2 regions of the Butyricicoccus faecihominis genome follow, and region 1 is predicted to be linked to the other one. Evidence: predicted binding sites of a transcription regulator. Region 1 holds the regulator's gene; the other holds the start of a gene.
The links. The regulator LexA, encoded in region 1, represses DNA repair genes until DNA is damaged. The targets are predictions, from matches to a motif close to CNAACANNTGTTNG.
Positions count from the first base shown of each region.

Region 2: the regulator LexA is predicted to act here: its motif matches at 8,947-8,960, upstream of dinB (DNA polymerase IV).

Region 1 covers NZ_BMQH01000007.1:162,171-174,655, reverse strand. Annotated here, with positions in the region: gene IEY11_RS08675 (dihydroorotate dehydrogenase) at 1-680, shown strand, start outside; gene IEY11_RS08670 (bifunctional histidine phosphatase family protein/GNAT family N-acetyltransferase) at 680-1,843, shown strand; gene glgB (1,4-alpha-glucan branching protein GlgB) at 1,957-3,711, opposite strand; gene IEY11_RS08660 (RNA polymerase sigma factor) at 4,649-5,203, shown strand; gene IEY11_RS08655 (hypothetical protein) at 5,196-5,960, shown strand; gene IEY11_RS08650 (DAK2 domain-containing protein) at 6,037-7,686, opposite strand; gene IEY11_RS08645 (Asp23/Gls24 family envelope stress response protein) at 7,996-8,346, opposite strand; gene lexA (transcriptional repressor LexA) at 8,644-9,234, shown strand; partial or broken gene recG (ATP-dependent DNA helicase RecG) at 9,957-12,011, shown strand.
Region 2 covers NZ_BMQH01000010.1:58,333-77,083, forward strand. Annotated here, with positions in the region: gene IEY11_RS10730 (glycogen/starch/alpha-glucan phosphorylase) at 1-1,345, shown strand, start outside; gene spoIID (stage II sporulation protein D) at 1,580-2,539, opposite strand; gene IEY11_RS10740 (hypothetical protein) at 2,696-2,938, shown strand; gene IEY11_RS10745 (RNA polymerase sigma factor) at 2,916-3,233, shown strand; gene thiC (phosphomethylpyrimidine synthase ThiC) at 3,475-4,797, opposite strand; gene thiH (2-iminoacetate synthase ThiH) at 5,151-6,341, opposite strand; gene IEY11_RS10760 (thiazole synthase) at 6,364-7,128, opposite strand; gene mscL (large conductance mechanosensitive channel protein MscL) at 7,207-7,620, shown strand; gene thiF (sulfur carrier protein ThiS adenylyltransferase ThiF) at 7,668-8,303, opposite strand; gene thiS (sulfur carrier protein ThiS) at 8,509-8,703, opposite strand; TPP riboswitch at 8,777-8,879, opposite strand; gene dinB (DNA polymerase IV) at 8,978-10,192, shown strand; gene IEY11_RS10785 (hypothetical protein) at 10,226-11,266, opposite strand; gene IEY11_RS10790 (RNA polymerase sigma factor) at 11,232-11,732, opposite strand; gene pdxR (MocR-like pyridoxine biosynthesis transcription factor PdxR) at 11,820-13,226, opposite strand; gene IEY11_RS10800 (AEC family transporter) at 13,937-14,887, opposite strand; gene IEY11_RS10805 (MarR family winged helix-turn-helix transcriptional regulator) at 14,880-15,344, opposite strand; gene IEY11_RS10810 (hypothetical protein) at 15,570-16,103, opposite strand; gene IEY11_RS10815 (NAD(P)-binding domain-containing protein) at 16,175-16,669, opposite strand; gene scfB (thioether cross-link-forming SCIFF peptide maturase) at 16,768-18,147, opposite strand; gene scfA (six-cysteine ranthipeptide SCIFF) at 18,218-18,361, opposite strand; gene IEY11_RS10830 (TIGR04086 family membrane protein) at 18,374-18,751, opposite strand, start outside.

The sequences.
Region 1 (12,485 bases):
TTGACCGTTTCATCGAGGAGCAGATTCCGTTCCTGCGCCGGTACGACACCAAAATCATCGCCAACGTCTCCGGCAACACGGTCGAGGAGTACGAGGGCATGGTCGAGAAGATTTCGGATGCGGATGTTGACCTCATCGAGATGAACATCTCCTGCCCGAACGTAAAATGCGGCGGCATGGCATTCGGCACCCAGCCGAAGATGGTCGAGGAGGTTGTTTCGGCAGCCAAGGCCAAGGCGAAGAAGCCGCTGATCGTCAAGCTGTCCCCGAATGTCACCGATATTGCGGAGATTGCACGCGCGGCGGAGTCCGCAGGTGCGGACGCGCTTTCGCTCATCAATACACTGCTCGGTATGCGCATTGATATCGAAAAGCGCAAGCCGATCCTGTCCAACGTAATGGGCGGTCTGTCCGGTCCGGCGGTGTTCCCGGTTGCGGTTCGCATGGTATATCAGGTGCGTAAGGCGGTTTCCGTGCCGATTCTCGGCATGGGCGGCATCCGAACCGGACGTGATATTGTCGAAATGATGCTTGCGGGCGCAGACGCGGTTGCCATGGGTACGGTGATGTTCAACGACCCGACCGCTCCGGTCAAGGCGCTTGCCGAGCTGAACGAGTGGCTGGATGCACACGGCGTGAAGTCTGTCACCGAGCTGTCCGGTGCAGTTGAGGTAGGCTGATGAGAACCACGGTCTACATCATCCGTCACGCTGAGGCAGAGGGCAATGTATACCGCCGGTGTCATGGTCAGTACAACGCGCTGCTGACCACGCGGGCGTACAAGCAGCTGCCGTATCTGGCAAAGCGGTTTGAGAATGTGCCGCTTGCGGCGGTTTACTCGTCCGACCTGTTCCGCGCACGCGTAACGGCTCAGGCTGTGGCAGAGCCGCATCATCTCTCGGTGGAGACCCGACCGGTGCTGCGCGAGATTGATATGGGAGACTGGGAGGACATTCCGTGGGCCGAGCTGCCGCACACATGGCCTGAGCAGTACGCGCTGTGGTGTGCCCGTCCGTGGGAAGCAGCACCGCCGCACGGCGAGACGGTCATGCAGGCCGGTCAGCGCATGCTGGACGGCGTGCGCGCGATTGTGCGCGAAAATGAGGGCAAAGAGGTCGCAGTAGTGACGCACGGCAGTGCGATTCGCGGCATGCTGACGATTGCACACGGCTTTGCACCCGAACCGATGGGCGAAATCGGCTGGGGTGACAACACCTGTGTTGCCAAGCTGGAATTTGACGAAAACGGCAATATCGACGTGGTTTACGAGAATGATGCCTCGCATTTGCCGCAGGAATACTCCACGTTTGCGTCCATTGGCTGGACGAATACCAAGGGCATTCCGGCGTCACCGCAGATCTGGTTCCGCCGCGCTGACCCAAAGAATCCACAGGATGTGGATAAAATTGTGGGATTCATGCGCGAGCTGCACAAGAATGCCTACGGCACGGATGCAAACCTCGATCCGGATGCGCTCATCCGCGATGTAGAGCGGGCACAGAAGGTTTCGCCGCGGGCGTGCACCTTCGGCTGTTTGGAAAGCGGGGAAGAGGTCGCGCTCGTTTACCTGAAAACCTGGTGGGAGGAGCAGCCGGAGATCGGTCTGGTCGGCGGCTTCTGCATTGCCGGTGACTACCGCGGCTGCGGTCTGAGCGGACAGATTCTCGGTCAGGCCATCAGCGTGTACCGTGCGCTCGGCAAGCGCGAGCTGTGTGCTCGTGTTGCCGAGAAAAACATGCGTGCACAGGGATTTTATCATAAATTCGGTTTCCTGCAGCGCGGCGAGTACCGCGATGAGAACGGACTGCATTATCAGATGGTAAAGCCGATTTCGGTCGAATAAATAGGAAAAGCGCTCTGTTTTTGGCAGAGCGCTTTTTGATTCGCAATGAGAAATTAGCAGTTGGTAATTGTATACGGCAGCGGAAAGAAATCCTTTTCGGCTGCTTTTCGATTTTACAGCTTGAGCAGAACCGCACTGTATCGCGGCAGCGCAACCGTACACAGACTATCCTTGCGGGAGACGGCAGGCGTCTCTCCGGTGCCGCCGAACTCCGCGGCATTGCTGTCAAGCAGAATCGTAAACTTCGGCAGGGAAGCGGTGAAGTTCTGTTCGCTGTCCGCGAAATTGCACAGGGCGAGCAGCGTTTCTCCGTTTGCACGGCGCTCCATGCCGAATACGCAGGGCGCATCCACATGATTTTCCGCCCACCGGAAATTATCCGGTGCATAATCTGCGTGCAGCGCGGGATTCTCCACATAAGTTTTGCACAGGCTGTGGAAAAATCGGTGGAACGGACGTTCTGCCAGTGCCCAGTCCAGCGTACCGGCTTCGCTCCATTCGTACAGCTGACCCAGCTCGTTGCCCATGAAATTCAGCTTTTTACCCGGATGCGTGAACATATAGAGGTACATCACGCGCGCCTGCGCATACTTGTCGCATTCGTCCGCGCCCCACATTTTCTGCACGATTGCCGCCTTGCCGTGCACAACCTCGTCGTGCGAGAGCGGCAGCAGGTAGTGCTCGTTGGAAAAATAGTGCATCGACCAGAGCAGCTTGCCATGGTCGCGCGGACGCAGATCCGGCTGGGTTTGGCAGAACTCGAGCGTATCGTGCATCCAGCCGAGATCCCACTTGTAGTCGAAGCCCAAGCCGCCCCCGTCCACCGGACGGGTGACACCGGGATAGGCAGTCGAGTCCTCAGCGATGAGCAGAGCAGAGGGATGGCGGGCTTTCAGACCGCGGTTCATATTTTTAAGGAATTCGAGCGTGTCGCCGTTGACGCCGCGCGCGGGATCGCCCTGCCAGTAGATCAGGCGCGAGACCGCATCCATGCGCAGACCGTCAAAATGAAACTCAGTGAGCCAGTAATCGGCCGCAGACTGCAGAAAACAGCGTACTTCCCGTCTGGAATGAATGAAATTGTAGCTGCCCCATTCACTTTCGCCGACCGCGCTGTGCGGGTACTCGTACAGGTGCGTGCCGTCGTATTTCGCCAGACCGTAGGAGTCTACGGCAAAGTGTACCGGTACAAAATCCATGATCGCACCGATACCGGCATGATGCAGTTTGTCAATCAGCATTTTCAGCTGTGCCGGCGTGCCGTAGCGCGAGGTCGGAGCAAAAAATCCGGTGTTCTGGTAGCCCCAGGAGCCGTCAAACGGGTGCTCGGACAGCGGCAGAAACTCCACATGCGTGTAGCCGTTTTCCTGCAGATAGGGAATCAGTCGGCGGGCGATTTCATCGTAGGTGTACCAGCCGTTTGCGTCGTCCGGATTGCGCATCCACGAGCCGAGGTGCATTTCGTAGATATTAAGCGGTGCATCCGGCGAAGCCGTGCGGCTGTTCATCCACGCTTCGTCTGTGAAGCGGTACTCGTCAAGGTCGGTGATAATCGAGCAGCAGGCAGGCCGCAGCTCCATGGCAAAGCCGTAGGGATCGCAGTGCTCGGTGACAGAGCTGTCCGGGCCGTAGATGCGGTATTTGTAAAACTGGCCTGCGCGGGCGTCCTGCACAGAGACCGACCAGAAGCCGCTGCGGCCGTCCTGTACCAGATCGGTCTCGGTCCAGCCGTTGCACGCGCCGGTCAGCGTAATGCGGCTGGCATTGGGCGCAAAGGTACGGAAAACGACAGCGTTTTGCTCTATGTGAGCGCCAAACCAGCGGTAGGCGTCGAAAATTTCTCCTGTGAAGAATTGGTGCTGATTCATGGAAGCACTTCCTTTCTTTTCCCCTAACGGGGGATGGTCGCTTGCGAAGCGAACGGAATCTTGCCTACGCGGCAGGCGCACAAGAGGGTAGACACCAAGGTTTCCACCCTCTTGTGAATCACCCCTTTCCTGAGAGGGCACGGTGGTTGTTCAGAACTGAGACAATGAGGGAACGGCAGAGGATTTTTTCTACCGCAGGACGTGCTTTGCGCGTCCATGTATCCGCATATTCGCAGTGTCGGATAGATTACTGCTACACATGCGGTTAAATCTACGCTGGGTGCGGCACAAGGTGAATTGCCCGAAGGGCAAGAGAAGGTCCCCTGGGGGATAACAGTGCCGCACAATTCGTTAGCGTGTTATGATAGACAGGGCCTGCGAAGATAAATTGTAGCGAATACCTAAATTCGCAGGTGCCTTCCGTTACAACGTGCCAAAGGGTTGCGCGACACGGGTATGTCGCGCCTGCGGAGACGGAACCGCATGTGTAGCAGCAGAGTATCTGGCACTGCGTATAGGCAGGGGAATGGGAGCACACTGTGCTCCCCAACGGAAGAAAAAATCCTCTGCCGTTCCCCTTTTCGGAGCGGTCTCGTCTCTCCGATTTTCGCCGTGCCCTCTAAGGGAAAGAGGAAGATTCACAAGAAGGAGAAAACCGCAGGTTGTCTCCTTCTTGTGTCCCCGCCGGACAGGCGACACCACCGCTGGAGTCAGCGGAACTGGCATATTCATACATCCAGTATAGAATACATCCACGTTAAACGCAACCGTCAAAACTGTACAAAGTGTCCGTTAAATAAAAATGAACCAGCCCACCGCTTCGCGGCTCTTATACTCGGGTGCGTCAAAGGACGCGGGTTTCACCGAAAATAAAATGAACCGAGTCCAAACTGGCTGCTCTTATATACAGACGCACCCAGGGAAAGGATAGAAAGTTATGAACGATAAAGAGCTTGTCAGCCGCATGCAGCACGGCGATATGCAGGCGTTCGATGAGCTATACGAGCGCTACAAGGACGATGCATACCGCCTTGCGTGCCTGATCACCGGCAGCAGGACGGACGGCGAGGATCTGGCGCAGGAGGCCTTTGTCACCTGTGCACAGTCCATCAAATCCCTGCGCGACGGCAGCAAATTCCGGCCGTGGCTGCTCAGAACGCTGTCCCGCGCGGCATGGAAGTACTGCCGCAAAGCCAAGCGGGAAACGCCGGTATCCGAATTTTTCGATGCAGGTGAGAGCGAAAGCGCACTGTCCGCCGTGCTGCGGACGGATGAGCAGCGCCGACTGTATGCCGCCCTCGACACACTGGACGAAAAACGCCGCGTGACCGTGGTGCTGTATTACTTCGATGATCGCTCGGTGCGCGAGATCGCGCAGGCGACCGGCGTGACCGAGGGAACGGTGAAATCCCGCCTTTTTTCCGCTCGCCGCCATCTGCGGCAGGCGCTGACCGAAGAACGGAAGCCGAAGGAGGCTGCAAATCATGGATGAAATCAAAATGGAACGTGAAATCAAGGAAATGCTGCATCAGTGTGCAGATGAGCTGCATGCACCGGATTCGATGCAGGCGCGCGTCAAATTCGCACTGAACAATGCACCGGCACGCAAGCGTCATCTGTGGAGCAAACGCTTTGTGGCGGTTGCTGCTGTCGCTGCGATTGCGGTGACCGGCGCATTTGCGGCAGGCGGCATGGGCGGCATTTTCAGTGAGGGCTGGTCTGACCAGCGGCTGGATCTGTCGAGCACGCAGGCGCATCTGGCTGATGCCGGTGTAGTGCTCACGCTGCCGGACAAGATTGGCGAGTATACGTTCAGCTACGGTTCTGATGTGGCTACCACCGCACGGAATGGTGTGGGTGAAACGGAGAAAATCGCCGAGGTGGATGCAACCTACACGAAGGATGGCGTGAAGCTGAATCTGTCCGCGCACAAGAGCTACACCGTGTTCACCGAGGACGAGATGGAGAATCCGGTTCCGGCAACGACTGCCGAGGTAAACGGCGTTACGCTGACCTATCGCGATGCGCACTACCGCTTCGTACCGGACGACTACGAGAAGTCCGACGAGGAAAAGCAGCAGGAGAAGAACGGTGAACTCGTTATTAGCTGCGGCTCAGACGAGGTGGAGGATAAAATGTTCCAGTCCGTGCTATGGGAGCAGGACGGCGTGACCTACCTTATCAGCGGCTTCGATACCGGTTTGGATGCACAGACCATGTTCGATATGGCAGCTGAGCTTGTAAAGTAAATCGCAGCAGACGAAATTACACGAAAAAAGCATCGGAAACGCAGTTTCCGATGCCTTTTTATGCTTATTGGATGGTTTACTCCACCGAAATGATGTAGTAGTAAACTGGCTGACCGCCGTCGATGACGTTGATCTCCATCTCCTTGTTTTCCTTGTGCAGCAGGTTCTCAACCTCAGCGGCCTGCTCCTCGGTAACGCCTTCGCCGAAGATAACGGTTGCAAACGCGCTGTCGTCGGAGACCATCTCGCGCGCCAGCTTTTTGAGGACCGAGGTTTCCTTGCCGTTGGCGCACAGCTTGCCCTCGCACAGCGACAGATACTCACCCTGTTTGATCTTCTTGCCGTCAAACTCGCTGTCGCGGGCCGCATACGTCACCTGACCGCTGCGGACGTGCTTTGCCGCGTCCAGCATAGCAAGCGCCAGCTCGCTGTCCTGCTCGGCTTCCGGATCGACCGCCAGCATAGCCGAAATGCCCTGCGGGATGGTCTTGGTCGGCACGACGATCACTTTTTTCTCATCGGAGAGGTGAACGGCCTGCTCGGCTGCCATGATGATGTTCTTGTTGTTCGGCAGCACGAAAACGATCTCCGCCGGAACGGCATCGACAGCGTGCAGGATGTCGTCGGTGGACGGGTTCATGGTCTGACCGCCCTGCACGACAACGTCCGCGCCGAGGTCGGTAAACAGGGTTTTGAGACCCTCACCGGCAGCAACGGCTACAAAGCCAAACTTCTTCTCTGCGGGGACGATCACGCGCTCCTTGGGCGCGTCTGCCGTGCCCTCGATTACCTTGGCGGTGTGCTGCTCGCGCATGTTTTCGATCTTAACGGTCAGCAGCGGACCGAATTTCAGACCCTCCTCAAGCGCCTTGTTCGGCTGGTCGGTGTGAACGTGTACCTTGACGATATCATCATCCTCGACAACCACCAGCGAATCGCCGATCTCGTTCAGAATGGAGCGCAGACGAGCGACATTGCGTGCCTTGTCCTTGCGGGATGCGATGAACTCGGTGCAGTAGGTGAAGGTGATGTCCTCGTCGTTGATCGCAGCGAAGTCTGCGGTGGACTTGGTCGGCTCTGCCGCAACAGCACGTTCCTTGTGGATGCCGCGCAGCGCGTCCAGCATGCCCTCGAAGATGGTGATAAAGCCGAAGCCGCCGGCGTCAACCACGCCTGCCTTTTCAAGCACCGGATTCTGGTGAACGGTCTCCTCGAGTGCGGTGTGGCCCTGCTCGAGGATCGCTGCCAGAACCTGCTCTGCGGTGAGCGTCGGCTCGGCCTGACACAGCTCGACCGCGTGCTGTGCCGCAACGCGCGATACGGTCAGGATGGTGCCCTCAGCGGGCTTCATAACCGCCTTGTAGGCGGTGTCTACGCCCTCGCGCAGCGCAAGCGCGAGTGTGCGGCCGTCGGCCTCGTCGGTCTCGCGCAGCTTTTTCGCCATGCCGCGGAACAGCAGCGACAGGATAACACCCGAGTTGCCGCGCGCGCCGCGCAGCAGCGCGGAAGCGGTCGCATCTGCCGCTTTGGCGAGGGTCGGCTCAGCGAGCTTTTCCATCTCAGCCATCGCGGAACCCATCGTCATGGACATATTCGTGCCGGTATCGCCGTCCGGCACCGGGAATACGTTCAGTTCGTTTGCCTGTTCCTTCTTTTCGGCAATGGCGAGTGCGCCCTCGATCACCATGGACCGGTACAGCGCACCGTTGATTTTCTGATCTGCCATTTAATTTAATCTCTCCCTAAAAGTAACCGCGCAGTTGCGCGTAATAAGATTTCGGTTTGCTTGCAAACCGTAACCGCATGGCAGGATTTCCTTAGGGCAATCCGAGCCATTGGTCCCGTCCGCAGACGTCCGCGGTTACGCCGCGGCATGCAATCAGCGGCGTATTTCGCCGCAACAAAACCCGCGACATGAGCGTGGGTTTTGTTACTCCGACTCAGCGCCCTTGGGGCGCGTCGTTCGGGTATCGGAAGTCAGTTTCTACGGAACTGATTTCCGTATATAGGGGACTTGCGAAGTCCCCTATAGGTGTCAGTCCGCCTTGATGCTCTCTACATAGATATCGACGTTCTTCACGTCCACACCGGTCAGACGCTCAACGTTGTAGCGTACCTCGCCGATGATAGAGCGGCAGACGGTGGCAATATTCACACCGTGCTCGACTGCAATGTGCAGGTCGATGTTGACACCGCCGTCCACAGCCTCGGTGACCTTTACACCGCGCGACTGGTTTTCCAGTCCGAGCAGATGCGCCAGTCCGTCCGACATGGAGCGGATGGTCATGCCTTTGACACCGAAGCAGGAGGATGCTGCGTAACCGGCAATGCCGGCCAGCACCTCGTTGGTAATGTCGATATATCCGAGATCGGTCTTGATGGTCATATAAAAACCTCCCTGCGAGTTAGGGGTGCAGAATGCGGGTCCCCTTGCAATAATCAATACTTTTGCTGTTTATATGATATAACAAAATCATGTAAAATACAAGCAATGCGGTGATGAAACTGCGTTATTTTTCAACACGGCGGCAGAAAATGGATAAATTGAAGGATAGTGTCGAATAACGCGGAAAATTCGTGCAGGTTAATGCAAACAAATGTTTGCTTATTGCAGCGGATTGCGGTATAATAAGGATAAAATTACGAACGTATGTTCCGACGGAAACAGCGAGGAGTGCCGAAAATGAAGAAGATTTCCGCCAAACAACAGCAGATACTGGAGTATATAAGCAGTTATTCCCTCGAACACGGCTATCCGCCTTCGGTGCGCGAGATTGGTGCAGAGATGGGACTGCGGTCGCCGTCCACCGTGCATGCGCACCTGAAAAAGCTGCAGGAGGCCGGTTATCTGGAGCCGAATGAGCATAAATCGCGTGCGCTGACGCCGGTCAGCGGCCCTTCCATGGTGCCGCGCGTGCCGATTCTGGGCCGCGTCACCGCCGGTATGCCGATCCTCGCGGTGGAGGAGCATATCGGCTATGTGCCGTTCGAACCGGCAGTGGGCGGCGGCGAGTATTACGCGCTGCGCATTCGCGGCGATTCGATGATCGGCGTGGGCATTATGGATGATGATCTGGTCATTATCCGGCAGGATGTGCAGGCGCGCAACGGCGACATCGTAATCGCGCTGCTCGAGGATGAGGCCACCTGCAAGACGCTCAACATCACGCCGGACGGTGTCTGGCTCATGCCGGAGAATCCGGCGTATCCGCCGATCAACGGCACCGGGTGCCAGATTTTAGGCGTGGTGAAGGCGGTTTACCGCGAGTATTAAGAGCAGCCTTTTCAGTACCGGCTGAGCGGGGGACGCGAACTGCCGCAGGCGTGTTCGCCCTAACGGGCGGGAGGTTTTTCGCTTGAAATCAAGCGGGGGATTTGCCGCGCCCGCAGCGAGGGCAAGAGGGTAGACACCTACGGTTTCTACCCTCTTAACTCCCGTTTCCCTTTGTTTGTTAGTCTGGCGCAGACCAGAGAGCGGCGACCGCTTCGAAAAGGGGAACGGCAGTCGGGTTACCACAGCGTATCTTTCGCAACCTGTTCGCAGTTCACAGATAGATTGCTGCTACACAGGGTGCGGCACTGTTATGCCGCACCCAGCGTAGAGTTGCCCGTATGTGTAGCAGAAAGGTATCTGACCCTGCGAATACGCGGATACATGGACGGCTATCAGTCGTCCTGCGGAAGAAAAAATCCTCTGCCGTTCCTTTATAGTCTCAGTTCTGCAAATTTCGCTGTGCTAAGAGGAAACGGGGAGATTCATAAGAGGGGTGGAAACCTTTGGTGTCCATCCCTCTTATGCGCCCGCCGCGTAGGCGAACTCCCGCTGAACTTCAGCGAAAAACGCTCCGCCCGTTAGGGCGAACCGTCTGCGCGGTTCGTGCGCCCCGGTCAATTGGTGCAGAAAAAGGGTGCCGCCCAGAATGGGCGAACCGCCTGCGCGGTTCGTGCGTCCCGTAAAGCGGGTGCTTTGTAAATCAAAATTCCCAAAGGAGAGTCCACATGCCATCGGTTGATGACAGCATCCAGTTCGTCAAGGGCATCGGCCCGAAAAAGGCGAAGCTGCTCGAAAAACTGCATATACGCACGCTCCGTGACGCGCTCGAGACCTACCCGCGCGACTATGAGGACCGCACCCACATCACACCGATTGCGGAAATCGACATGGAGGACAAGTACGCCGTGCGCGCGGTGGTCGGCACCGAACCTAAGGTCAACCGTATCCGCAAGGGCCTGACGTTGGTCAAGTGTACGATTTACGATGAAACCGGCACGCTGAACGTCACCTACTTCAACAATCCGTATGCTGCGGCACAGCTCCGCGTCGGACAGGAGTATGTGTTCTACGGCAAGGTGCAGGGCTATGGACGCGGCCGCACGATGTTCTCCCCGCAGTCGGAGAAGGTCGCACCGGACGCTGACCACCCGGGACGCATCGTGCCGGTCTATCCGCTGACGGCGGGACTGACCCAGCGCGATCTTGAGCGTGTAACCGCTGCCGCGCTCGACACGCTGACCGGTGAATGGCCGGATCCGCTGCCCGAACTTTTGCGGGCAAAATACCGCCTGCCGGACGCAGTAGATGCGCTTTCTGCCATTCACCGACCGAAAACCAAGGACGATATGGCGCAGGCGCGCCGACGCATGGTATTCGAGGAGCTGTTTTTGCTCTGCTGCGGCCTGCAGCAGCTGAAGGAGCGTCGAAAGGCGGATTCCGGCATTGTTTTCACCTCGAATGGATTGGATTCGTTCTTTGAAGCCCTGCCGTTTACACCGACCGGCGCACAGCGGCGTGCGATTATGGAGATCGCGGCAGACTGCGCCTCCGGACGGCCGATGAACCGGCTGGTGCAGGGTGATGTCGGCTCGGGCAAGACGGTGGTAGCGGCCGGATTGTGTGCGCTGGCCGCGCAGAACGGCTGGCAGGCGGCTTTCATGGCGCCGACCGAAATCCTCGCCGCGCAGCACGCGGAAACGCTTGCACCCATGCTGGATAAGCTGGGCATCTCGTGCACGCTGCTCACCGGCTCGATGACTGCCGCGCAGAAACGTGCGGCACTGGCCGCCATCGAGACCGGTGCGGCGCAGGTGGTCGTGGGCACGCACGCGCTCATTCAGCAGGGTGTGCAGTTCCACCGGCTGGGTGCCGTTATCGCGGATGAGCAGCATCGGTTCGGTGTGGCGCAGCGTGCCGCGCTGTCCGCGAAAGGCGGCTCGCCGCATGTGCTCGTCATGTCGGCTACGCCGATTCCGCGCACGCTCGCACTCATCATGTACGGCGATCTGGATGTGTCCGTGCTGGACGAGATCCCGCCCGGAAGAAGTCCGGTCGAGACCTACGCCGTGGGCGAAAATATGCGCAAGCGTATTACTGCCTTCATCGACAAGCAGGTCGGTCTCGGTGGGCAGGCTTACGTCGTGTGTCCGCTCATCGAGGACAGCGAAAATGCAGAAACCAAGCTGAAAAGTGCGGAACAGCACGCAAAAGACCTGCAGAAGCTGCTTCCGCACCGACGTGTGGCTGTGCTGCACGGACGGATGAAAAACGCGGAAAAAGATCAGATCATGCGCGATTTTGCAGCGCAGAAATACGATATTCTGGTTGCAACGACGGTTATCGAGGTCGGTGTGGACGTGCCGAACGCCAATCTAATGGTGGTCGAGGACGCAGACCGGTTCGGTCTGTCGCAGCTGCATCAGCTGCGCGGACGTGTCGGCCGCGGTACACGGCAGTCGTACTGCGTGTTCTTCGGTGCGGATAAGGGACAGGTCGCGCGGGAGCGCCTGCGCATCCTGTGCAGGACCGGTGACGGCTTCGAGGTCGCACGCGCAGACCTCGCACAGCGCGGTCCGGGTGACTTTTTCGGTCAGCGGCAGCACGGCCTGCCCGCACTGCACGTTGCGGATTTGGCGGCTGACCTTGCGCTCATGCAAAACGCCCGCGAGGAAGCGGAAGCGCTGCTGGCTGCCGATCCGACACTCGCCGGCTATCCCATCCTGCTCGACCGTGTGCAGCGTATGTTCGCCGAACAAAATGATGAAGCGTTTAACTAAATTAAAAACAGGAGAGAACCTCAGTTCAATGTCACTTAGATAAGCCCTAAAGATGTAAACAATCGAATAAGCGAGAACAGCGCACGGCAAAGCGAAAGCGAACTGTGCGCTACTTTACGAGCACGAAGGTATGAGAATAAAGTGTATAAAAAATCCGCTTAAAAGACTATTCAAAAGAAAAGAATTATGCTGCTCTGTAGATGAGGTTGACAGCAGATTTCTGTCGTGTCTTACGAGTATCTTTTCGACCCGGGCGAATAGGCGAAGTGAATCTCATAAGCAAGGATTCAAGCTCTGGTGGACGGACTCTGCCGAGGGAAAATTGCAGACAAATATGTGCAGCATCAGAGAAATTGACCTTATAGGTGTATTTCTTTTTTGCCGATTCAATGACGGTAGAACGGGTAATTGGTTGACAAAAATTGTATATCATCAGTTTTGCAAAGATTTATTGAAAGATGAAGTCCATCTTTT
Region 2 (18,751 bases), on a different contig from region 1:
GCCGGTATCGCTCGTTCAGGAGCTGATGCCGCGTATTATGCAGATCATCTACGAAATCAACGAGCGCTTCTGCAAGGAGCTGTGGAACTACTTCCCGAACGACTTCCAGAAGATCTCCAAGCTGGCTATCGTTGCCGACGATACCGTCCGCATGGCGCATCTGGCTATCGCAGGCTCGTTCTCTATTAACGGCGTATCCGCGCTGCACTCCGAGATCCTCAAGGAGCGCGTATTCACTGATTTCTACAAGATCTACTCCTCCAAGTTCTGCAACGTCACCAACGGCATTGCACACCGCCGCTGGCTGTGTGAGGCCAACCCGGAGCTGGCTGAGCTGATCGAGAGCAAGATCGGCACCGGCTACCGCACCCATCCGTCCGAGCTGCAGGTTCTGAACAACTATGCGGATGACAAGGAGCTGCTCGACAAGCTGGGCGAGATCAAGCGCCACAACAAGCAGCGTCTGGCGGACTATATCAAGGAGCACAACGGCATCGAAGTCAACATGGACTCCATCTTCGACGTACAGGTTAAACGTCTGCACGAGTACAAGCGCCAGATGCTGAACATTCTGCACATTATCAGCCTGTACCACAAGCTGAAGGACAATCCGGATATGGATTTCGTTCCGCGCACCTTCATCTTCGGCTCCAAGGCCGCACCGGGCTACGCAGTTGCGAAAAAGACCATTCAGCTGATCAACTCCATCTCTAAGATGATCGACAACGATCCGGCAGTACGCGACAAGCTGAAGGTCGTATTCCTCGAGGACTACAAGGTATCGCTGGCTGAGATCATCATGCCGGCTGCCGAGGTTTCCGAGCAGATCTCCATCGCCGGCAAGGAAGCGTCCGGTACCGGCAACATGAAGTTCATGATGAACGGTGCTCTGACCATCGGTACGATGGACGGCGCAAACGTCGAGATCTGCGAGGCAGTCGGCAAGGAGAACATCTTCATCTTCGGCATGGAGACGCCCGAGGCTGAGGCACTGGCCGCTTCCGGCAGCTATGAGCCGATGGTCATCTACCAGAACGATCCGGTGATCCGCCGCGTGCTCGATCAGATGATCCACGGCTTCGGTGACGGCGTGGACTACACCGATATTGCCAACCTGCTGCTGCACGGCGGCAACGGCGGCCCGGCTGATCGCTATATGAGCCTGAAGGACTTCGCATCCTACGCTGAAGCACAGGAGCGCGTAAGCCAGACTTACCGCGATCAGGATCAGTGGAACCGCATGGCGCTGATCAACATTGCCAACTCCGGCCGCTTCGCAGCGGACCGCTCGATTGCTGAGTATGCACAGAATATCTGGAGAGTTAAGACCAACTTCGCTTTCTAAGGCTTCGCCTTCGATAGAAAGGACGTAACCGTCCTTTCTATCGAGAAACGCCCTTGCCAGGCAAGCCTGTAAGGGCTATTGCAGAGAAATCCCCCGAAAACTTCCCGGTTTTCGGGGGATTTTCCTGTTTGTTAAAAAAGGCAGGCACATATCCTGCCTTTTTTGTCGCGCAATGCGCTCCTTTTCATATGCGAACAAGGTTCGCAATTTTCCATTCTCATTTTTCCATTTTCTTCACTCTCTGCTCTCCAATTTCAACTCTGTATGCGGATAATAGTGAGCCAGTATTTCCGTGTAATCGCTTCCCTGCTCCGCCATATATTTAGCACCATACTGCGACAGACCAACACCATGTCCGTATCCGATGGTGTGAAACGTAATACTGTCCTCGGTGGTTGTGATGGTGAAATTCGTGGACTGCAGGCCGAACAGCGCCCGCACTGCGGTTCCCTCGACGGTCACGCCGCCGAGCTTCACGGTTTTCACGCCGCCAGCCGCCGAGCGCACCGAGGACGCAAACCAGCGGTCGGGCTTGCCGCTCACATCCGCTTTGGGCAGAGTCTGCGCGACCTTTTCGCGGAACGCATCCGCCGTTAGTGTCACCGCGCTCTCGTATCCGGCGTACTGCGTGCCGCCCGGACTGACCACGCTCTGCAGATACGGAATATCCTCGCCCCAGACATCGGCGGCAGACTCGGTCTTCGGACCGCTGACGCAGTGGAACACAGCCGCAATCGGTGCACCGTCGCAGGTCAGGATCTGCCCTGCCGTGTCCTTGACGGCCTTGCGTATCCGCGAATAGCCGGTGCTGAACGTCTTGACCGCGTCCGGCTGGTATGCCGCACAATGGCTGTAATCGTCGCAGACGTCCGCATCCGGATGCTCTGCCGGCCGTCCTCTCGACTGCTTATACACCGCGTACGTCCGCGCTGCGACCGCCTGTGCGCGGATGGCTTCAACCGGAAAATCGTCCGCAATCTCTGCCGCCGTCACGCCCTCCACATAGGTCTCCAGCGGCATTTCCTGCGCCTTGCCGTTCACCAGAACCGTGATGTCCGAACCGCCTGTCGCTGCCGCTGTGACGCTTTCTGAGGGTGTCTGCGGCTCTGTCTTGTCCGTTTCCGCTGGGTAAAATACCGGCAGCAAATACAGCACCAGCACCAGCCCGACACCGGTCAGCAGCAGTCTGTGCATGGTATCTCCTCCTTCCCTCTCTACCACAATGTATGATGCGAATTTTAGGAATATAACACAAAATATAGTTTTTCATTGACAACTCATACTTTATGTTGTATTATAAGGGACATAAAGAATCGAACATTTGTTCGTATATCGTAAGGAGGGGCCGCCATGAAATTGTGTGAGATGGCGCAGGAATACCGTGTAAATGTCGCTCTGCTGGAGCTGCGTATCAAGCAGCTTCAGGCGGCACAGAAGCGTACGCGTCAGCCGGAGGTGCGCTACCGGCTCAAGCAGCGTGCAAAATTCCTGCAGACGCTGATCAACGAGAGCCGTCAGACCGTATTCCTGATGGAGCACTACCACGACCACAGCGAAGAAGGTGACGCGCATGCGGACTGTCGCGCTGTCTGAGCACACAGCGACACGGCTGGCCTACCGGCAGTATCTCGGTCTGCTCGCGGAGGACGACCGCGGCTTCCGGCAGGCATTCCGCACGGCCTTCTTCCGGGCCATGCGCGAGCAACTGACACCGCGGCAGTACGAGGTGCTGTGGATGATCGAGGTGGAGGGATTATCCTGCAAGCAGTGCGCCGAACGGCTTGGGATCAGTCCATCGGCGGTATCGCGGCACTGCTCCCGCGGCAAAAAACGGCTGCGGACGCTGCTTGCGTACAATCTGGAGCTGAGACATCAGTATTTTTCTTAGCTGCAAGCGAAAACCGGCACATACAGAGGTTTTTCTCCTTATGTGCCGGTTTTGTTTGTTTGATTGCCAAATCGAGATCGAACACTTGCGAAGCAAACAGAATCCTGCCTGCAAGGCGCGATTTTTCTTCAGAATTCGACCGAAAGCGTGGTTTTTATCGAGAGGCGGCTCGAAAAACGGTAGTTTTTCGACAGCTTCAAAAAAGAGCGGTCTCCCGACCGCTCTTTTTTATTCCGAAGCATCAGCATGCGCCCTTTTCCGAGCAGAATTTGACTTCTTTGCCCTCAAGGATCATATTTGTGGTACGCACGGCGCACATTTTACCGCACATCGAGCAGGTATGACGCTCGGTCGGCGGAACCTGATTATAGAAGCGCTCGGCCTTTTCCGGATCGAGTGCCAGCGCGAACTGTGCATCCCAATCCAGCTTATGACGCGCGTCCGCCATTGCGTTATCGCGGTCACGCGCACCGGGCAAACCGAGTGCGATATCGGCGGCATGGGCCGCGATCTTGCTGGCAACGATGCCCTCGCGCACGTCATTTTCATCCGGCAGGCGCAGGTGCTCCGCCGGTGTAACGTAGCACAGGAAGTTCGCGCCGGCCTGTGCGGCGATGGCGCCGCCGATGGCCGAGGTAATATGGTCGTAACCCGGTGCAATATCGGTGACGAGCGGCCCGAGGACATAGAAAGGCGCTCCATGGCAAAGGCGCTTTTCCATCTGCATATTGGCCGCAATCTCGTTCATCGCCATATGGCCGGGGCCCTCGATCATAACCTGTACATCCTTCGCCCACGCACGCTGCGCAAGATTGCCCAGTTCGATCAGCTCGCTGATCTGACCCGCGTCGGACGCATCATCAATGCAGCCCGGACGCAGTGCGTCACCCAGCGAAATGGTAACGTCGTAGCGGCGGAGAATGTCCAGCACCTCGTCGTAATACTCGAAGAACGGATTCTCATTTCCGGTCATCTTCATCCACGCGAACAGCAGCGAGCCGCCGCGGGAGACGATGTTCATCCTGCGGCCCTCACGCATAAAGGCTTCGACCGCACGGCGATTGATACCCGCATGAATGGTCATGAAGTCCACACCCTCCCTGGCGTGCGCCTCAACAACCTTGAGGAAATCCTGTGCGGTGATCTCGAGCAGATCCTTTTCCAGATACCCGATCGCGTCGTACATCGGTACGGTGCCGATCATCGCGGGCGACATGTCGATCAGCTGCTTGCGGAAGGTGTTGGTCTTGCCGTAGTTGGACAGGTCCATGATGGACTCCGCGCCCATGTCAACGGCCATGCGCACCTTGCGCAGCTCCATCTCGTAGTCCTTGCAGTCACCCGAAATGCCGAGATTGACATTGATCTTTACGCGGGTGCCGTCGCCGACCGCCTCTGCGGACAGGCTTTTGTGATTGATGTTCGCCGGAATCGCAATCGTACCCTTTGCGACTCGTTCCATGATGAACTCGACCGGACGGTTTTCCTTTTTGGCGACCGTTTCGATCTCCGGCGTGACGATACCGCGCTTTGCGGCATCCATCTGCGTTGCATAATTTCTCATGGCTTACTGATACTCCTTCGGAATAAAATTTATTGCTTCCGGAGTGCGGTTTTCATATAAATCTGCAGTGGCATGCGGTGCGCTCTGTCCTCAGCAGATTGCCGCACTTCGGCGGCTGACAAGCCTTGTTCTAAGGGGGACTCCGTCCCCCTTAGATGCCGGACAAGTTTCCCTGGGAACTTGTCCGGATATCCCCCTCTCGTTTGCACAGCAAACGAGGCCGCGCCGCGGCGGCGCGGGCAGTGGTAAGAAAGTCAGGTACACGCCCTGACTTTCTTAGGGAATTTTATGCGGCGCACTGCGGTGCGCCTGTTCTGCTTGTTTTGCTTTCGGCAAAATACAGCAGAAATGTGTTAAACATACAGATAATCTGCCATTACAGGCTGCAGATTATGCTCTACGATTGCGTTATATACCTCATCGACCGAACGGCCGTCCGAAATCTCGAACTGCTCATCTCCCTTATCCTCGCCGGAGTGACCGCCGATACCGACGTCTACGCCGGCGGAAATCTTGGTGGCGGCGATGCCGATGATATTATCGCGGAAGCCCGCGCGCTCGCGGGTCGAGATAGTGATGGACGCGAACGGCATGAAGATGCGGTAGGCACATACCACCTGCAGCAGCTGCGGCTCGTGCACGTCCTTCGGATTGATCTTATCGTTATTGATGATCGGGCGCAGACGCGGACACGAGAAAGCAATCTCTGCGTGCGGATACTTGCGCTGCAGCAGGTACGCGTGCAGACCGGTCGCAAACGCGTCCTTTCGGAAGTCGGACAGACCGAGCAGCGCCGCAAAGCCGACACCGCGCATGCCGCCCATTAAGGCACGCTCCTGTGCGTTCAGGCGGTACGGGAAAATGCGCTTGTGACCGCCGAGGTGCAGGGTTTTGTACTTCTGGTCGTCATAGGTCTCCTGAAATACGGTAACGTAGTCCACACCGCACTCATGCAGATAAGCGTACTCATCCACGTTGAGCGGATAAATCTCGATGCCGATGACACGGAAATACTTGCGCGCCAGCTTAACGGCCTCGCCGATGTAGGATACCGGCGACATGGCACGGCTCTCGCCGGTCAGAATGAGGATTTCCTGCAGACCGGTCTCCGCGATGGCCTTCAGCTCCTGTTCGATCTCGTCCATATCCAGCTTGGCACGGCGAATCTTGTTATGACAGTTGAAACCGCAGTAAATGCAGTAATTTTCGCAGTAATTGGCGATATACAGCGGCGTGAACATCTGCACCGAGTTGCCGAAATGCTTGCGTGTTTCGGCCTGTGCGCGCTGCGCCATCTGCTCAAGGAACGGCAGCGCCGCGGGAGACAGCAGTGCGCCGAAGTCCTCCGGCGAGAGAACGTCCTTGCGAAGCGCACGCAGCACGTCAGCCGCCGTATAGGCATCCGCGTCATAGGCGTTCATGCGGGAAATGACCTCGTCCTGCACCTCGGAGCCGATGTTGTCCATGCCCAGCTGATACTCCATGTGATCGGTATCAGCGGTGATGTATTTCGCGGAAATCATTTCATTTTTTTCGTTTTCCATGACAAATATCCCTCTTTCCGTCTTAATCCTGCAGGAAACCGGTCAGCGGAGAGGATGCCGACGCCGTCTCACGGACACGGCCCAGACCGGCAAGGTATGCCGTGCGGCCTGCCTCAATCGCCTGCTTGAACGCCTCAGCCATCGCCGGAATATCGCCTGCGGTGGCAATCGCGGTGTTGGCCATGATAGCTGCCGCGCCCATCTCCATCGCCTCGCAAGCCTGCGACGGACGGCCGATGCCTGCGTCTACAATGATCGGCAGGTCGATTTCGTCGATCAGGATTTTGATGAACTCGCGGGTGGCAAGACCCTTGTTCGTGCCGATGGGAGCCGCCAGCGGCATGATGGAGGCCGCGCCCGCGTTGACCAGATCACGCGCAACGTTCAGATCGGGATACATATACGGCATGACAACAAAGCCTTCGTTTGCGAGGATCTCGGTCGCGCGGATAGTCTCCTGATTGTCCGGCAACAGGTACTTGCTGTCGCGCATGATTTCGATCTTGACGAAATCGCCGCAGCCGCACGCACGCGACAGACGCGCAATGCGAACTGCCTCGTCGGCATTGCGGGCACCCGAGGTGTTCGGCAGCAGCGTTACGCCCTCCGGAATATAGTCGAGGATGTTAGCCGTGCCGCCCTCATTTGCTCGGCGCAGTGCCAGCGTGATGATCTGTGCGCCTGCATTCTGCACAGCAGCGTTGATCAGGTCGAGCGAATACTTGCCGGAACCAAGGATAAAGCGGGACTTGAACTCGTGTCCGCCGATTACAAGTGTATCTTTCATGTGAAAAACTCCTTTTTCTTGACCCATTTAAGGGAAACGTATAAACTGATAGTATAAATAAGAAAGGGGAACGTAAAAGTGAAAAAGTTTATCGAAGAATTCAAAGCCTTCGCGCTGCGCGGCAACGTGATGGACATGGCGATCGGTGTTATCATCGGCGGTGCGTTCACCAGCATCGTGACTTCACTGACCGATAACCTCATTAACCCGATCCTCGGCCTGTTCGGCGGCACCGATTTAAGCGGTTTCGTGCTGAACCTCGGCGGTGTGGAGCTGCGCTACGGCGCGTTCATCACCTCGATCATCAATTTCCTGATCATGGCGTTCGTGCTGTTCTGTCTGCTCAAGGCAGTCAATAAGCTGACCGCGCTCGGCAAAAAGCCGGAAGCACCCGCAGAGCCGACCACCAAGGTCTGCCCGTTCTGCTGCAGCGAGATTCCGATCAAGGCTGTCAAGTGTGCACACTGCGGTTCCGATCAGCCGAAAGAATAATGGGGAGTGGAGAATGAAAGCTGCGGCTTCTGTTCTCCGTTTTCTATTTACGGCTCCGTTTCGCCAATGAGCAGGCGCAGCACCATCGTGCCTTCGTGTGCCGAGCAGACCGCTACGCGCGGCGCCATCAGGCCGAGACCGTCGGCTACATCGCTTGTACCGTCGCCGCAGAGATACACATGGCCGAAGCGTTTTTCGGTCTTGATCAGGTTCGCCGAGCCGTAGCCTGCCATGCCGCTGCCCGATACGACCGGCTTTTCCGGCAGTCTGGTAAGCAGATTCTCGAGCAGCATAGCCTTCTGATCCGGCTTGTCGAACGCCTCCACGACCACATCACAGCCGGAGAACAGCCGCTCTACGTTGGACGGAACGACCCGCTCGGTGTAAGTCTCGTAGGTGAGATAGGGATTGATGGCCTCAAGCTGCTCGACAAGTGCGAGCGTTTTCGGAATACCGAGGTCTTTCATCGTGTAATGCTGTCGGTTGAGGTTGGTGATGTCCACCACATCGAAATCCACGAGGATGAGATGACCGACACCCAGCCGCGCCAGAAAAATCGCAAGGTTGGAGCCAAGCCCGCCCAGACCCGCAATGCCGACACACGCCTTGTCCAGCTTAGCCTGAATATCCACGCCGTGGCGTTCCACCAGTGCGTCATGCAGTTGTTCTTTGGTTAAAATCATGGGAATTCTCCTGTAATCACGCACAGCGTGCATTTAATCGGAAATTGCATTGCAATTTCTATGAAAACCGGGAGCATGTATCTCGGTTTTCATACCAGTAAGAAATTTGTGTGCCGCTTGCGATGCGCAAATTTCTTTGGGACATATCCGCGTTTTATGCAGTATGTCCCCTCTCGATTGAAACTGTAGTTTCAATCGAAGAATATCAGCCGCCGCCCACAAAGCATACGACTTCCAGATGGTCTGCATCGGTCAGCTTCTCTTCCGCGAACTGCGCGCGCGGAATGATGGTGCCGTTCTTCTCGACAGCCACACGCTGCGGGTCGTGCCCCAGCTCCTTCAGCAGTGACAGTACGGTTCCTTCTGCGGGAACAGCGCGTTCGTTACCGTTTACTTTCATGCAAATATCCTCTTTTCCGCAAGAAAAAAATGCTCCGGTCTCACCATTCGGTAAAACCGGAGCATTAAAATTTCAAGTGTATGCGACAGCTTCCCTACGATGGTGCTAACCAACAGGTTCAAAAGGTTAGGCTCTCGCCCTCTCAGCCGCTCATCACGGCACCCTTGCTTGCAAATACAGTATGCACCTCATTCTCCCACTTGTCAAGCACATTTTTTTCGGATATAATGCAGTTATACAATGCAAACATTCGTTCGAAAGGAGATGATGACCGATGGACCGAACCATTCTGCACTGCGACTGCAACTCGTTTTTCGCGAGTGTGGAAACGCTGCTCGACCCGTCGCTCGCCGACGGACCGACCGCCGTCTGCGGTGATCCGGAGAGCCGCCACGGCATCATTCTCGCCAAGAACGAGAAGGCCAAAGCCTTCGGCGTACAAACCGCCGAGACCATCTGGCAGGCGAAACGAAAATGCCCGGATTTACGGCTGGTAGCACCGCATCGGAGCGAATATGTGAAGTTTTCGCGCAAGTGCAACGAACTGTACCTGCAGTACACCGATCTTGTCGATCCGTTCGGCATTGACGAATCCTTCCTCGATGTCACCGGCTCGATGCACCTGTTCGGCTCCGGCGAGCATATCGCGGACGAGCTGCGCCGCCGCATGCGCGAGGAGGTCGGGCTGACCATTTCGGTCGGCGTATCGTTCAACCGCGCGTTCGCCAAGCTCGGCAGCGATTACAAAAAGCCGGATGGCACGACGGTCTTTTCGCGCGAAAATTTCAAGCAGCGCGTGTGGTCCTTGCCCGCGAACACGCTCCTGTATGTCGGCAAACGCGCCAGCGACCGGCTCAACCGACTGGGCGTGCGCACGATCGGCGAGCTGGCGGCCTGCGATCCGGCGTTTATCCACAGCATTCTGGGCAAAAACGGCGATCTTCTGCTGCGTTACGCCAGAGGCGAGGACGATGAGCCGGTGCGCTCGTTTTACGCCGAACGAGAGGTCAAATCGGTCGGCAACAGCATGACGTTTGCGCACAATCTGCTCGGCGCGGACGAATGCCGCATGGGCATCACGGCGCTGTGCGACAATGTCGGTAGACGTTTGCGAAAACGCGGCATGGTGTGCCAGACCGTGCAGCTCGGCATCCGCGACCCGGAATTTCACAACCGCTCACGACAGGTAACGCTTGAGCGGCCGACCAACTCCACGCGGACGCTCATCGATCTGTCCATGCAGCTGCTGCTCGGGCACTGGCCGATGGACAAGCCGGTGCGCCTGCTGTCGGTCACGGCTGCCAATCTGCTGCCGGAAAATCAGTCGTGCGAGCAGCTTTCGCTGTTTGATGCCGCCGAGGATATCCAAAAGCGCGACCGCCAGCATAAGCTCGACCAGACGGTTGACGCACTGCGGCAGAAATTCGGTGATCAATCCGTTGTGTTCGCGCATTCGGTGAAGAAAAAGGATAAAACAGATAAAACATGAGGACATATCCATCGGATATGTCCTCATGTTGCGTTACTGCGTCAGCCGGAAGGAAACTGCCCATCTGCCGTCCATCAGGTTGCTTGCGGTGTAGAGATCACCGGTAAGTGTACAGTCGGCAACATCCTTGTATGCCATCGGGAAAACGTACTCGGTGTAGTCGGTGTCGTTGTCAAAATCCTTGTAGGTTACCGTGTAATCGCACATCAATTCCGTGCCGTCTGCAAGGTGCACGGTGGAAAAATCTGCGTGATTGTCCAGCGACAGCGAACCATCTGTGCGATAGTGCAAATGCAGTTCTCCATTTCGCCAGCCGGCGGCAATCAGTGCGCATATACCGTCCTCGCTTTGCCAGAGCGTGCCCTGCGGAACAAGAAAATCATACGAATCCATGTCACCCAGCGCATCCGGATTCATTGTACCGTAACCGTTGATTGCATGGTTCTCGGTCGGTGCGTTTTTCGGCACAGCAGACAAATCCGCCGTTACCGGAACACCTTCCTGCTTTTCTCTGCCGATGAGAAGCTGATTGAACGAAAACCGGAATGCACCTGCCGGAATATGTTTGCCATTCAAATCATCAATCTGCAGAAAATAGGTTGCGGTATGCGTATTCGGGTCGTAATCGAGCGTTGAGCAGCCATAGGAACGTGCTCCACGACCAAAACCGGCGTAATCAAGCGACCAACTGTCGTACATATCCGGCGCGGCATCGCCGAACACGCTGCCGGTGGTGTCGGTCAGCGACAAATAAACCTTTGCCGTGCTGCCTTCCACGTCCGCCGAAACGACCTCCAACTTAACGCCCCGGTCCTCACAGACCTGCCCGACCGGCTGCAGGTACTCTGCCATGCCGGGCGCGATTTGGTACAGCACCCGCAGAACCGCCTCCTGATTGGCGGCTACGGCGGTGCTCACGCAGGCCAGTGCCGCTGCAACCGCAAGGATGATCTTGAGCGGTTTTCGCGCTCTGTGCGGCCTGCCGCTCTCCATTTTGGCGATCGTCTGCTGCACCAGTGTGTCGCTCGGCGTGATATTCTCATTCATGTCGCGGTACTGCTTGTGAAAATCCATCGTCCAGTTCTCCTTTCATCAATTCGCGCAGCTGTGCCCGTGCGCGTGTCAGCCGTGTGCGTATCGTGGACGGTTTTTCCCCGCTCATGCGCGCAATCTCCTCTGCGGTGTAGCCCTCGCAGTAGAATAAATGCACTGCCGTGCGGTACTTAGGCGTCAGCCGCCGCAGGGCTTCATCCAGTGCGCTGTCCTCCGGCTCGGGAAACGGAATGCGGTCATCGAGCGGTGTGTCGTGCCGCCGCCATGCCATGCGCCAGTGGCTTTTCAGGCAGTTGAGCGTCACCCGCAGCAGCCATGCCTTTTCGTGCTCCACACTGTCGAAAACCGGTCGTTTACGCACGGTCTGGAGAAAGACCTCCTGAAAAATATCGTCCGCGTCGTGACGGCTGCGCGTCTGCGCATACGCCAATCGGTATACCATGTCGCCGTAGACGCTGACGAGTTGTTCGGGTGTTTTTGTGGTCATGCTCCATCCTCCTTTCACCGATAATACGAAATAAAAACCCGAAGTGCTACAAATCTTCGCAGAAATTTATCGCACTTCGGGTTGCATTTATTTTGTCCAGGCTTGCTTGAGCAGCTTTGCCGCCTCGCCGATCTGCTGTTCGGTCAGACCGGCATAGCCGAGCACAAGCGTTGCTCGCGGCGGCTTGACCGGCGGCGTATAGTACGCCGAAAGCGGGTAAACACGCACACCGACCGCCTTTGCACGCTCAATAAGTTCGTGCTCGAGCATGCCGTTGCGCATGTGCAGCAGCAGGTGCAGACCGGCCTCCGAGCGCGAGACCTCATGCGGCAGGTCGGCCAGCTCGCGGTCAAGTGCGGCCATGAGCGCGTCGCGGCGTGCCTGATAGACCTTGCGGCTGCGGCTGATGTGCCGCTCGAAGCCGCCGGTGTGCATGAAGGCCGCCAGCGTGTACTGGTCAAAGCTCGGCACGGTAGATGAGTACCGCGAAAACCGTTCACGATAGCGCGCCATCAACGCATTCGGCAGCACCAGATAGCCGATGCGCAGTCCGGGGGCAAGGCTTTTCGCGAAGGTGTTGACGTACACGACGCGTCCGGTCCTGTCCAGCTCACCCAACGCCGGAATCGGGCGTGAGGCATAGCGGAATTCGCTGTCGTAATCATCCTCGATGATGTAGCGGTCGGGCGCTTCCGACGCCCAGCGGAGGATTTCCAGTCGGCGGGCAGCCGTCATAACCGTGCCCAGCGGGAAATGGTGCGACGGCGTAAGGTATACCACCGATGCGTCACTCGCGGTCAGCGCGTCAGCACGCAGACCGTGCTTGTCCAGCGGTGTCGGACGCACGGTCACACCGTTCGCTGCGAAAATCTGGTACAGCTTGCGGTAGCCGGGATTCTCGAGCGCGTACACGCGGTCGCGGCCGAGCAGCTGAATGACAAGATGCATCAGATACTCCGAGCCTGCACCGATCAGGATGTTGTCCGGCGAGACGTTGATGCCGCGGAAGTCGTGCAGGTATCGCACGATCTCCTCTCGAAGTTCCGCCGCGCCGCACGGGTCGGTCGCACGGAGCAGCGCACTCGAGTATTCGCTCAGCACACTGCGCGACAGCCGCGCCCATGTGGAGAACGGAAAGCAGCCGTTATCGACAAAATCCGTGCGAAAATCGTAAGGATAGGTCTCCTTGGAGGCGGAAATCGGCGGCAAAGGCGGTGTGGATGGCTCCTGTGGCTCGGAAACCGGCACGGCAAGCTGCTCCTGCACAAAGTAGCCGCGCCTTGGTGCAGAGGCGATGTAGCCTTCGGCGGCAAGCTGGCCGTAGGCGGTTTCTACGGTAATCTGGCTGACGCGCAGATTGGCCGCCAGCTTGCGTTTGCTCGGCAGGCGCGTGCCGCCGGGCAAGGCGCCGGACATGATGTCCGCGCGGACAGCGTGGTAAAGCTGCTCATAGAGCGGCTGTTGATCGTGCGGTTTAAGGTGATAAGTCAGCATGGCCGGAGGCTCCTTTCTTTGCGTCTTTTGCAAAATCTGTGCTGATTTTATGAGTTATCGCTTGCGAAGCGAACGAAATCTGCGCTGACGCCGCGCGGGCGCACAAGAGGGTAGACACCAAGGTTTCTACCCTCTTGTGAATCACCCGTTTCCTGTCATAGTCTGGCGCAGACCAGAGACCGGCGACCGCTGCGAAAATAGGGGTACGGCAGTCGGGTTGCTCTTGCGTTTGTTTCGTAAAATATTCGCAGTTCCCGGATAGCTTACTGCTACACAGACCGGCTACTTCCAGCAGGCGCGACATACCCGTGTCGCGCAATTCGTTAGCGTGTTATCACAGACGGCACCTACGAAGATAAATGTTACCAAGTGTCTATATTCGCAGGTGCTGTCTACAATCTCCAGACTAACGATTCGTGCGGCACTGTTATGCCGCACCCAGCGTAGAGTCGCCGATCTGTGTAGCAGTCAGAAAACAGCTTGAGCATCTGCGGTTGAGAAATGGGCGGCCATTGGCCGCCCCTACGGAAGATGAACAGTACGGCCGTTCCCCCATAGTCTCAGCTCTGCAAATTTCGCCGTGCTCCCCCAAAGGGAAACGGGAGTCCCAAGAGGGTAGAAACCGCAGGTGTCTACCCTTTTGGTTTCCCCGGCGAAACCGCCGGGGAAACCGCCGGCGTTCCCCTCGCCTCGAAGGCGAAAACCTTACGTTAAATAAGCGCCATCGAACGCAGGATAAACAGCGTCAATGTCAGCGTAACCGCACTCAGCGCCGTGCTGAGCACAATGATCGACGATGACAAAACATGATCGCCGCCCATATTTTTCGCCATAACATAACCGGACGCCGTGCTCGGCGCACCGCACAGGATGACGATAGCCACCAGTGTCTGCTCGCGGAAGCCGAGCGCCACGCCCATCGGCAGAAAGATAGCACTCAGCAGCACCAGCTTGATAAACACGGCTGCACAGGTCGGGCCCAGCTTTTTGATTGCCTTTGCGCCCTCAAAACCCGCGCCGATGCTCAGCAGCGCCATCGGCGTTGCACAGTTGCCCAGCATGGACAGACCCTTGTCCAGCATCGGCGGAAAGTCGATTGCCAGGAGCGAGAACGGCAGACCCGCGAAAATGCCCAGTATGATCGGGTTGGTGATGATACCGCGCAGCGTTTTGCCGACCAGGCCGCGGTGGTCCGCCTGCTGTGCGTCCGGCGCGGTGACAGTCAGCACCAGCACCGAAAAGATGTTGTACAGCGGCACGCTTGCCACGATCATCAGCGGCACAAGACCGGCATTGCCGTACAGATTCTGCACAAAGGCCACGCCCAGAATCGCCTGCGAGCCGCGGAACGCGCCCTGTGTGAACGCGCCAACCATGCTCTTATCTTTAAGAAAGAGGGACGCGCCGATCCAGACGGCAAAAAAATACACCGTCGTCGCACCCGCACAGAAAAAGAAAAACACGGGGTCGAACTGCTCGGTGATGCGTCCCTGCGCGATATCGCGGAACAGCAGGATCGGCAGCAGCACCTTGAACGACAGACGGTCGATGTCGGTCAGCGTCTGCTTGGTGAAAAAGTTTTTGCTGCGCAGCCAGCGGCCAAGCACAATGATCGCAAAAATCGGCACGGTGGCATTCAGACAGAATATCAGGTTATCCATTGGTTTCTCCCTCCACGGCTGCTTCCTCGTGGCGGAAAAAGTCCTGCAGTTTCTCCAAACTCTGCGCTAAAAGCGCGGTCTGCTCGGGCGAGAGCGTATCCACCAAAGACGCGATCATGCGCTCGTGAAAGTCCTTGTGGTACTCGTAGGCGGCTCTGCCCTTGTCGGTGAGCATGATATTGACAACGCGGCGGTCCTCCTGGCTGCGCACGCGGCGCACCAGTCCCTTGGCGACCAGCTTGTCGCACGCAACCGTCAGCGTAGCCAATGTTACGCCGATTGACCTGGCAACCTCGCTCATACGCACAGGTTCCCTGTCACCGATCTTCTCGATGATGTGGATTTCGGTGATGGACACCGCGCTGCCCAGTCCGCCGGCCATGGCGCGTTCTTCGATTTTGTTGATCCGGCCGAACACATCGACCAGAAAGGAATTGAGCTGCTCTGCGTCTTCCATGTTCGCGCTGTCCCTCCGTTAGTTCGTTAATCTAACTAAATATTAGCATGGATTTGTCGAAATTGCAACACTGCCGTGCCCTCGGCAAGAGCAAAGAGGAAGGGACACCTACGGTGTCCCTTCCTCTTTGAACGCCTGCCTTGCAGAATCTCTTCACTCTTTGCAAAACTTTCAATCTATGTTTCACGCTATCCTGATTGTGCATTTGTGCATTTTTGTGCAAACTTACACATTGCACAGTGCCGCTATCGCGGCCCTCAGGAGGGCGCTCAGCACGGCGAGCGTAATACACAGGAAATAAGGCATCCTGCACGTTCGAAGCGAATACCGTCCGGTGGCTTCACCGCCCTGCCAGACCATCGAGCACGCGGCAAGCAGCGCGGAGACGCTCAGTACGGCGGGTACGCCGGTCGCTCCGATGATGATGGCACTTTCTTCTCCCACACTGACCGCGACGGTCATGGCAAGTACGAAGCCGCGTGCCGCGGCAACCGCACTCAGCAGCAGCTCTCTCGGGCGCAAAAATGCGCACACGAGCGGCAGCAGCACCCAGATAAGCGCGCACAGCGTGCTCTGCACCACATGCGCGGGCAATTCAGCCAGCAGACCGGAAAGCACCGCCGCGCCGTCCCCTTCGCCGGCCCGCAGACCGGTCAGACCGCCCGCCGCTGCACCGCACAGGAACATCGCACACAGGAACAGGAACACCGGCGTCCGCACCAAATCGTCAAAAAAACCGAGAATATGCTGTTTGTTCATACGTCTTCCCCCTTGGAAAAGTCATAGAACAGCATATTCCCGGTTTTATCTTTTTAGAACAACAGACGGACTTAGCCTTCCTCGTTGATCATCTCGCACATCGCGTTCACCATGTCCTTGCAGGGCTGGCGCAGGAACGGGCGTGCCTTTTTGTTGATCTCGTAGGTTGCATACAGCTTGCCTTCCTCGTCACGGTGCAGCACGGCCGCGATCAACTCGGTTGCAGCGGCGATGCGGTCAGCCAGATACGCAAGATCCACCTTTTCGCTGTCGCACACGGAAACTACCACGCGCTTCTGCGAACTGCTGGAAATCTTGGCAAGCTCGGTCGGCATTTCACGCTTCGAAGCGGTGAGCAGCACGATCTCACTCTTGATCACGGCAGCAAGTTCGTCCTCGCAGATACGAACCTCGTCGTAGCCCTCTGCAGCCTTGCAGGCCGCCGCATTCTTCGCGGACAGGAACAGATTGCGCTGCGGTACGACCTCCTTCTCCAGGATGGCGCGGATCAGCTTCTGAAGATATTCACCTTCACCAAGCACGGAAACCAGTACATTCTGCGGCATAATATCATCTCCTTCACAGGGCAGTACAAATACAAGAGCAATTATACGCACAAACAGTCCGTTTCGCAACGAATTTTACAGATTCTTTTTACAATTCATCACTTCGACTGATTTGCACAAATTTTATCCATTGCCTTTAGGTAAATTGCACATTCCAGACGCTTACGCTCCATCTCGCAGCCGAGGTCGTAGGAGTCGTTCATGTCGTGGTTCATGTTGTAGTTTGCTGCCGAGCAGCCGCCCGAGCAATAGAACTTTGCCCAGCACTTCTGGCACTTCGGACGAGAATAGATGTTCATGCCGGCAAACTTCTGCGCGATGTCCATATTGAAGGACTGGTCGAGCACGCTGCCCTGCTTGAACTCATCCTTGCCGACAAACTGGTGGCAGGGATAGATGTCGCCGTCCGGCGTTACGGCCACATACTCGTAGCCCGCACCGCAGCCGCGCAGACGCTTGACAACGCACGGCCCCTGATCCAGATCGACCATGAAGTGGAAGAAGGTAAACGGCTTGCCTTCCTTCTTACGCTCGAGCATGATATCGGTCAGACGGTCGTACTCGGCCTCGATTTTAGGCAGATCGTCCTCGGTCAAGTCGTATCCGCAGCCTGGGTCTGCCGTTACCGGCTCAACGGACAGACGGTCAAAACCTGCATCTGCAATGCTCAGCACGTCCTCGGCAAAATCGAGGTTGTGCGAAGTGAACGTGCCGCGCGCGTAGTAATCGAGGTTCGGGTCGCGCTCGTCCACCAGCGCCTTGAACTTGGGCACGATGGTGTCATAGCTGCCCGTACCGGCTACCGTCTTGCGGAACTCGTCGTTGACCTCACGGCGGCCGTCGAGCGACAGCACGCAGTTGTCCATGTTCTCGTTGATGTACTTGCGCTTGTCCTCATCGAGCAGCAGGCCGTTGGTGGTGATGGTAAAGCGGAACTTCTTGTTATACTTCTCCTCCAGGCTGCGGGCATAATCGACCGTCTGGGTAACGGTATCCCACGCCATGAGCGGCTCGCCGCCGAAGAAATCGACCTCGATGTTGTGACGCACGCCGGAACGCGCGATAACAAAGTCGATGGCCTTCTTGGCGATCTCGGGCGGCATGATCTTGCGGCCCTGGCCAAAGTCGCCGGTGGATGCGAAGCAGTACTGGCAGCGCAGGTTGCAGTCGTGCGCTACATGCAGGCACAGGGCCTTGACCGGTGCATTCACCGGAATGTAGCGGCTTACGTCGATGTAGTCATCCTGCGCGAACAACTGACCGGCCTTTTTCAGCTCGTACAGCTCGTCATATGCCTCGCGGATCTCGTCCGCGGTGTAGTCCGGCAGGGCGTCAATGATGCTCTGCGGACAGGTATCACCCATGTTTTCATCCAGCAGTCCGGACACTGCATAGCTGATATCATCGAGCAGATGTACCGCACCCGAGTTGACATCGAGCACGAAATTCAGCCCTTTTTTCTGATAACGATGAATCATTTATTTTCCTCCGATATACAGGAACAAGGCGCACCCGCAGGCGCGCCTTGCATATTCCTTTTAAGCGTGATTACTTTGCGTGCTCGCACTTCTGGTTTGCCACGGTGCAAGAGGTCTTGCATGCGGACTGGCAGGAAGTCTGGCACTCGCCGCAACCGCCGTGTGCTGCAGTCTGCTTCAGGGTTGCAGAAGTCAGGGTAGAAATATGCTTCATTTGATTTCCCTCCTATTTTTTGATGTGGCTGTAACGCTTCTTTTTCCGCATATTGGCACCGGCGTAACCGCCCAGTGCCGAGGCGATCAACGAGCAGAGCAGGCTGATCACCGTGCGTACAAAATGAATGGATTGACCGAGCGGCAGCACCGCAACGATCAGCAGGATCAGAAAAACCGCAAAACCTGCGCCGAGCGACCAGTAAAACTGGTTTTCGCCTGCGCGCTTTGCAGCGACCAGTGCGGCAAGCGCACTGCCGAGTGCAAGGAACACTAGCGCACAAGGCGCTATTGCACCCTCTGCCAATGTGCCGCGGTGAACGAGCACCGCACCGAGCAGCATCAGCAGCAGAGTACCGAGCAATCCGGCAAGCACCGACGGTAAAAGGAT